2 regions of the Streptomyces sp. NPDC052109 genome follow, and region 1 is predicted to be linked to the other one. Evidence: riboswitches for the same ligand, from Rfam matches in the RefSeq annotation. Region 1 holds a riboswitch; the other holds the start of a gene.
What was found. A riboswitch is a leader RNA that binds a small molecule or an ion and turns the genes downstream of it on or off. The one in region 1 is predicted to bind guanidine.
Positions count from the first base shown of each region.

Region 2: it holds a riboswitch for guanidine, as region 1 does, so the genes downstream of both, AB0L59_RS00560 (multidrug efflux SMR transporter) here and AB0L59_RS41070 (MBL fold metallo-hydrolase) in region 1, are expected to answer to the same signal.

Region 1 is NZ_JBFAWF010000043.1:6,339-10,160, reverse strand. It holds gene AB0L59_RS41080 (WD40 repeat domain-containing protein) at 1-356, opposite strand, end outside; partial or broken gene AB0L59_RS41075 (alpha/beta hydrolase) at 298-555, shown strand; gene AB0L59_RS41070 (MBL fold metallo-hydrolase) at 1,630-2,508, opposite strand; guanidine-III (ykkC-III) riboswitch at 2,520-2,587, opposite strand; gene AB0L59_RS41065 (response regulator transcription factor) at 3,485-3,822, opposite strand, start outside.
Region 2 is NZ_JBFAWF010000001.1:115,145-118,966, reverse strand. It holds gene bcp (thioredoxin-dependent thiol peroxidase) at 1-386, opposite strand, end outside; gene AB0L59_RS00570 (DUF3618 domain-containing protein) at 480-809, shown strand; gene AB0L59_RS00565 (co-chaperone GroES) at 853-1,212, shown strand; guanidine-III (ykkC-III) riboswitch at 1,279-1,348, shown strand; gene AB0L59_RS00560 (multidrug efflux SMR transporter) at 1,386-1,706, shown strand; gene AB0L59_RS00555 (transglycosylase domain-containing protein) at 1,736-3,822, opposite strand, start outside.

The DNA of each region.
Region 1 (3,822 bases):
GATGCGAGGGTGCGTCCATCCGAGCTGAAAGCCAGTGAACTCACCAGGCTGCTGTGGCCTGTCAAGGTGGTTTTCGTCCTGCGGGTAGCCACGTCCCACAATCGTACGGTGTTGTCGTCGCTTCCTGAGGCGAGAGTGCGGCCGTCGGGGCTGAACGTCACCGTGTCCACCGCGTCCATGTGGCCGGTCAATGTGGCGCGGTTCTCTCCCGGAGCAGTGTTCCAGAGCCGCACGGTTGTGTCGTCGCTGCCGGTGGCGAGGGTGCGGCCGTCCGGGCTGAACCTTGATGCCGACTGGCAAGCCGGGCGGCGTATCGACTGTCCGCTGCAGGTGCTGTGGGCCACCCGTGACGACATGGCCGATCTTTACGGCGACGTGCTGGGCATCTGGCGGGACTGGGCGGTTGACCGGCTGGACGGTGGCCCGATCGCCTCCGGGCATCACATTGCCGAAGAGGCACCCGAGGTGCTCGTCACCGCGCTGCGCGAGTTCTGGCGAAGCACCGAAGAACACGGTCCTCGTAAGGAGCACACAACTGGCAAAATCGAACACTGACTCGCCAACTGGAGCGCTCAGCCTCCCGGACCGATACTGGCCGTAGCTGTGGACAGCCCGGCTGTGCCCACCGGTTGGGCGGTGGAGCAGAAGCGGGACAGCTTATGCGCCCGGCTCGCCGTACGCGCTGACGGGCGCGTGCTCTGCGCTTCAGGCAGGGGATCGAGGGCGGCAGCGCGGCACGCCGCGCAGCTACCGCTACGTCCACGCGCGCGGCTGCGGCTGGCGGGCGTGGGCCGTCGGCGTACGGAGTCCCGGACGTCGATCGCCATCAGCATCGCAGTCAGGAGGCGGCTGGCTAGGGTTGGCCGGGATGATGCCGTACAGCTGCCTGCGGGGACAGTCCGCAGACCAACGCGGGCGTTGAGCTGGTGGTTGTCGTCGGTGGCCTGTTGGAGGCTGTCTTCGAGTCGTTGGTTGGCTCGGTGAGTTCGTCGACGCGGTCGGTCGGGTGCCTGGTGTCGAGGGCGTCGAGTTGCTGTCGGAGCTGGTGCTGGATGGCTTGCGGCATCCGTTCTCTGTCCTGCCGCAGGGCGCGGATCTCATCTCTGGCGAGCTCGAGTTCTTTGCGCAGCGCCGCGTTGGTGCTCCGGGGCACGTGAGGGTGGGGATGGTGGGCTGCCGACGTTGTTGTGCCGCTTCGACTTGCTCGCGGATACCTTCGGTGTAGGTGAGCCAGGTGGAGACGTCGGCGGTGCGGGCGACGGCGGCGTGGTGATCTTTTTGCCCTGTTGTTCCAGGGTGGTGAGTGCGGTCAGGGCTCGCTGGCGTTTGTCGAGGCTGGCGCGGTGGCGGGCCTGGGCGAGTGTGCGGGTTGCCGCGGGGGTTCATGCAGGGTCGGTCCTGGTGGCGGGTGTGGGCGGCAGGAGGGTGTGGGTGTTGCCGGCGCGGGCTTTGCGCAAGGATAGTGCCGGCATCTTCGGTCTCCTGGCGTTCTGCAGCGGGTGGGGCGGCGAGGCGGGGCTGCATGCGGTCGGTGACCTGCTCGAAGGCGGTGATCTGGGCGGTGAAGGCGGTGCGTGCTCCGTTCGGCCTTGCCCTGCGGCGGGGCCGGCTGTGCTCCTCGGGCGTGGCTCAGTGCTCTGGACAGATGACGAAGAGCGGGTGGACGAGCCGGCGGGGCTGGTCGCCGATCTCCTTGAGCGCGGCGCTGATCTCGTGCAGGTGGCCGGTGGTCATCTGCAGCGGGGGTTCGTGGGGCTGGTAGGTGGTGCGGACCGGGTAGTCCACGCCCGGCTCGGTGGTCATCTCGATGTGGCAGCCCAGGACATGGGTGACCGGTCTGTGCTCGCAGAACCCGATCAGGCGGTCGATGGTCCGGGCGAAGGCGGACCAGTCCTGGACGTAGAGCCGGCCGGGGTAGACGGTGTCGCCGGTGAGCAGGAACCCGGTCCACGGGTCGTAGAACGTGACCGCTGCCTCGTGGTGCCCGGGAGTGGCCAGGCACTCGAGCGTGCGGCCTCCCAGATCGACCCGCGCCACGGCGGTGGGGTCCTCGTCGAATCCGAAGTACTTCCAGGCGGTGGCGAGGTCCGCGGCGACCACGGTGGTGTGCAGGCGGTCGGCGAACTGGCCGTCACCCGCGATGTGGTCACCGTGGGCGTGAGTGTGCAGCACAAGCAGGTGGTAGTCCTGTCGGGGGTGGCGAGCGAGCCAGCCGTCGACGAGCTCGTCAACCACCCGGCGCAAGGGGAAGAACTCGGCGGACGCGGTGGCTCCAGTGTCGATCAGCACCGCCCGCGTGTTACCGAACAGCAGGTACAGGAACGGCGCTTCGTAGTCGATCGCCATGTTCTGCCGCAGGATGACCGTGTGCTCGTCGTAGGCGTGGACCTGGATGTCCGGATCGGTGTTGTGCTTGGACGATGGTGACCCGTGGATCCAGCGGACGTCCAACTCGCCAGGCCGGAAGACCGGGCCGTCGAAATCAATGAAGGATGTGCCTGCGGCCATGACGCCTCCCGAGTGCGTCGTCTTGGCAGTCCGGGTACGGCGCACATCTCGTCCGGGGCCGGCACCTATGTGCCTCCACCGCGAAGCTACCACGACGTCGCCCGACGCCTCCGCCGCCTGGCACCCGTACGGCGACACCACCCACGTCGCCCCTGCACCGTGGCCTTTGGCCAGGTCGTAGGCGGCGAAAAGGTGCCGGACCGCCCCGCCCCTCCCCCATACGGCCCCGCACATGGGCCCGAACACCAGCCGCCCTTCCGACGGCGGCCCGTCCCTGCGGTCCGGCACCTGCGCCAAGGGGTCACGCTCCCGCCCCTGGCGCCGGAACTGCGGCATGCTCGGCGTTTCGGCCATCGCCGCTTGCCCCCTGGCCCATACACCGCAAGGGTCGATGCAACGCACAAGCTCGGGCACGCGCTCAGACTTGGGGCTGCCAACACGACCGAAACACATGTGTTCGAAATCGCGGCCGGCTCGTTGAGCTCCAGTAGCCGCACAACCGTCGAGGGGGGGCACGTTGAGTTCGGCCAAGACCCAAGCACACACGACTCGCCATACCGTGGCACGGCGCACGCAGGGCTCGCAGCGTGACCACTCCGGCTGCGAGGCTCCTGTGCGGTTGAGCACGGCCACCGGGGCGGGGCGGCTGCCCGCACCGGCTATCCGGGCGCTGGACTGGTCCAGGTTGGGAGGGGCCTGGTGAGGAGGTTTTCGGGCGGGTGCGGATGGCCGAGCCGGAGGTCTCCGACGCCGAGAAGGAGCTCTTCGGGGGGCCCTTGCGCTACGACCTCGGCTGGTCGGAACACGAGCGTGCCCGGTTGGACCTGACGATGCTGTCGGCGCTGCGCTCTGTGCCGCGGCTGGTCGGGGGGACCTTGCGGATGGCGTGGATCGCGGATGTCGCAGGCCATCACCTTGGCGAAGCGGGCGGTCACCGACCTGCTCGACCTGACCGGCTGGCCCCCCCGCCTGCGGATCATCGTCCGCCGCGAGCCCGTGCACCTCGAGTACGGGCCAGTCCGCTTTCGTAGGCGGCGATGACGAGTTGGGCCCGGTCCCTGGCCCCCAGCTTTGTCAGCAGACGACTGACGTGGGTCTTGACAGTGCCAACGGTCAGATACAGCTCGGCTGCGATTTCGTTGTTGGACAGGCCACGTGCGATCAGACTTAGCACGTCACGCTCGCGGCTGGTCACCCCGTCCAGGGCATCGGCGACCGGGCCGGTGTAGCCGGGGCGGCGGACGTAGGTCTCGATGAGCCTGCGGGTGACGCCGGGTGACAGCAGCGACTCTCCGGTGGCGATCACCCGCACGG
Region 2 (3,822 bases), on a different contig from region 1:
TCGTCCACGACGATCGTGGAGCGGATGACGCCCATGTACGTCTTGCCGTAGTTCTTCTTCTCGCCGAAGGCGCCGTAGGCCTCGGTGACCTTCTTGTCGGGGTCGGCGAGGAGCGTGACCTTCAGGGACTCCTTCTCGCGGAAACTGGCCAGCTTCTCCGGGGCGTCGGGACTGATGCCGATGACGTCGTAGCCGGCGCCGGCCAGGAGGTCCAGGTTGTCCGTGAAGTCACAGGCCTGCTTGGTGCAGCCGGGGGTCAGGGCGGCCGGGTAGAAGTAGACGATGACCTTGCGGCCCTTGTGGGAGGAAAGGGACACCTCGTTGCCGTCGGCATCCGGGAGGGTGAAGGCGGGGGCCACATCCCCCGGCTGGAGTCGCTCGCTCATCGGGCCAGCGTAACCGGGGGGCCTTGCGGTGCGCCGTGAGGAGAAGCTGACAGACTGTTCGGAACAGCATCAGGAGACTTCGGAGGCCGTACGGTGGCGGAGACGTCGGACACGAGAACCCCGGCGCAGATCGAGGCGGACATCAAGCGCCGCCGCGAGGTGCTGGCCGAGACGCTCGACGAGATCGGAGTGCGGGTGCATCCGCAGACGATCATCGGGGATGCGAAGGCCAAGGTCGTCGCCCATATCGATCACACGGCCGGCCGGGCGTACGTGCAGGTCAACCGGGTGGTCAGTGAGGTGCGGGCGCAGTTCGTCGACGAGGAGGGCGGACTGCGGTTGGAGCGGGTCGTGCCGGTCGCGCTGCTCGCCGTCGGAGTCGTCGGGCTGCTCACCGTGGGCTCCCGGCGGCGCAAGGGCTGACCCGGGCGCGTCCGGGCGGGTCGAGGACAGGTAGGTTCGAGGCGTGAGCGCCAACAGAAACCAGCACAGCACCCCCCATCACGACAAGCTCCCCATCCGGATGCTGCACGACCGGGTTCTGGTCAAGCAGGAGACCGGTGAGGGCGAGCGGCGGTCGGGGGGCGGCATTCTGATTCCCGCCACGGCGGCGGTCGGACGGCGGCTGGCCTGGGCCGAGGTCGTCGCGGTCGGGCAGAACGTGCGGACGGTGGAGCCGGGTGACCGGGTCCTGTTCGATCCGGAGGACCGGGCCGAGGTCGAGGTGCGGGGTGTGGCGTACGTGCTCATGCGCGAGCGGGATCTGCACGCCGTGGCCGCGGACCGCTTCGAGGGGTCCGAGGACTCCACAGGCCTGTACCTGTAAGCGGGTCAGCGAGTAGATCGGCAGGGCGAGGGGCCGGTGACGAGAGTCACCGGCCCCTTCGCGCTGCCTTTGCTATGTTCGGAAAGCGAGCCCGACGAGACGCGCCGTACCGGGATGCAGGCAAAGACGACGCACCGGAGGAAGAGTCGCCGTTCGTCTCGGAGGTGTCCGTCGTGGCCTGGGTTCTGCTGATCGTCGCCGGTCTGCTGGAGGTGGGCTGGTCGATCGGGATGAAGTACAGCGAGGGTTTCACCCGGCTGGTGCCCAGTCTGTTCACCGGTGCCGGGATCGCCGCCAGCATGGTCCTGCTGTCGTACGCAGCCAAGTCCCTGCCCATCGGTACCGCCTACGGCGTGTGGGTGGGCATCGGGGCGGCCGGGGCGGCGGTGCTCGGCATGGTGGTGCTCGGTGAGCCGGTCACCGCCGCCCGGATCTTCTTCGTGTGCCTGTTGCTGGTCGCCGTGCTGGGGCTGAAGGCGACCAGCGGTCACTGAGGCGTCACCCGGGGACGGTCACTCTCGCGTCAGATCCCCGGGTCGCCGCCTCCGGCCCCGGCGGCCGTGCCGGTCGTACCGCCGCCGTCGGCTCCGCCACCGGTGGCCGTGCCGCCCCCGCCGGTCCCGCCGTCGGTCGTGCCGCCGCCGGTGGTGTCCCCGCCGGTGGTGTTCGTGCCGCCGCCCGTGGCGTCGCCGCCGGTGGTGTTCGTGTTGCCGCCGGTCGTGTTGCCGCCGGTGGTGTTCGTGCCGCCGCCGGTGGCCGCACCGCCGTTCGTCGGCGTGCCGGTGGTGTTGCCGCCGGTCGGGCTGGCGGTCGTACCGGCGGTGCCCTGGCCGCCGTCGGTGGTCGTCGTACCGCCGTTGTTCTGGGCACCGGTCGTGCCGGGCTGGGCCGAGTCGCTGGCGCTCGGGGCCTGCGGCTGGTCGGCGCCCTGCTCCAGCTGGAGATCGAAGTCGGAGGCCGGCTTGTTCTTCAGCGCGGCCGCCGTGTACTCGGCCCAGATCTGGGTCGGCGCGCCGCCGCCGTTGATACGCGGCTGGCCGAGGGCGCCGTACAGCGGCATGTGCTTGGCCGTCACCGGGTCCTGGCCCATGACCGAGACCACCGTGGCCAGGTCCGGGGTGTAACCGGCGAACCAGGCGGCGGTGTCGTTCTCGGCGGTACCGGTCTTGCCGGCCGCCGGGCGGCCCGCTGCCTGCGCGGCGGTGGCGGTGCCGTTGTCGACCACGCTCCGCAGGATGGACGTCGTGGTGTCGGCGGCCTCCTGGCTGACGGCCTGCTTGACCGGCTGGTCGGGCAGCTTGACGTCCTCGGTGCCCTCCTTGGTGACCTTCTCCACCAGGGTGTACGTGCCGTGCCGGCCGTGGTTGGCGAGCGTCGCGTAGGACTCGGCCATGTCCAGCACACTGGCGGTGGCGGTGCCGAGGGCGATGGACGGGGACGGGTACAGGTCCGGGGTGTCGGACGGGACGCCGAGGTCGATCGCCGTCTGCTTGACCTTGGACGGGCCGACGTCGGCGGCCATCTGCGCGTAGACGGCGTTCACCGACAGGTCCGTCGCCTTGGTGACGGTGATCTGTCCGTACGACTTCTCGTCCTCGTTCTCCGGGGCGTACGGCGTGCCGTTCCAGCCCTCGACGGGCCGCTTGTTGGTGCCGTCGTACATGGTGTTCGGCGTGATCTGGCGGCCGTCCTGGGTGGTCGAGCCGTTCTGCACCGCCGAAGTGAACACGAACGGCTTGAAGGTGGAGCCGACCTGGAAGTCACCGCGGGTCGCGCCGTTCGTGTACTGCTTCACGTAGTCGATGCCGCCGTACATCGCGACGACCTTGCCGGTCTTCGGGTCGACGGAGGCGCCACCGGCGCGGACGTAGGTGTCGACCTTGTTGTTCTTCTTGTCCAGCTTGGAGATCAGCTGGTCGTCGACCGCCTTGACGAAGGCGTCCTGCCTGCTCTTCTGGATGGTGGTGGTGATGCGGTAGCCGCCGGCCGCGAGCTGGTCGTCGGTGAGGATGTTGTTGGTGGTCAGGTAGTGCTTGACCGCCTCGACGAGGTAGCCGCGCTGGCCGGACATGCCGGTGGAGAGCGTCTGCTCCTTCGGCATGGGGAACTTCATGCCGGCGCGCTTGGACTGGCTGAGCCAGCCCTTCTTGACCATGCCGTCCAGGACGTAGTTCCAGCGGGCGACGGCCGCGGCCTTGTTCTCGGGGTGGGCGACGACGTCGTACTCGCTGGGCGCGTTGACGAGCGCGGCGAGGTAGGCGGCGCGGGCCGGGTCGAGGTCCTCGGCGTTCATGCCGTAATAGGCCTGGGCGGCGGCCTGGATGCCGTAGGCGTTGCGGCCGAAGAAGCTGGTGTTGAGGTAGCCCTCGAGGATCTCGTCCTTGGACTTGCTGCGGTCCAGCTTGATCGAGATGAAGAACTCCTTGGCCTTGCGGGTGAGCGTCTGCTCCTGGCCCAGGTAGTAGTTCTTCACGTACTGCTGGGTGATCGTCGAGCCGGACTGCGTGCCCTTGCCGGTCGCGGTGTTCCAGGCCGCGCGCAGCATCGCCTTGGGGTCGATGGCCGACTCGGTGTAGAAGTCGCGGTCTTCGGCGGCCAGTACGGCGTGCT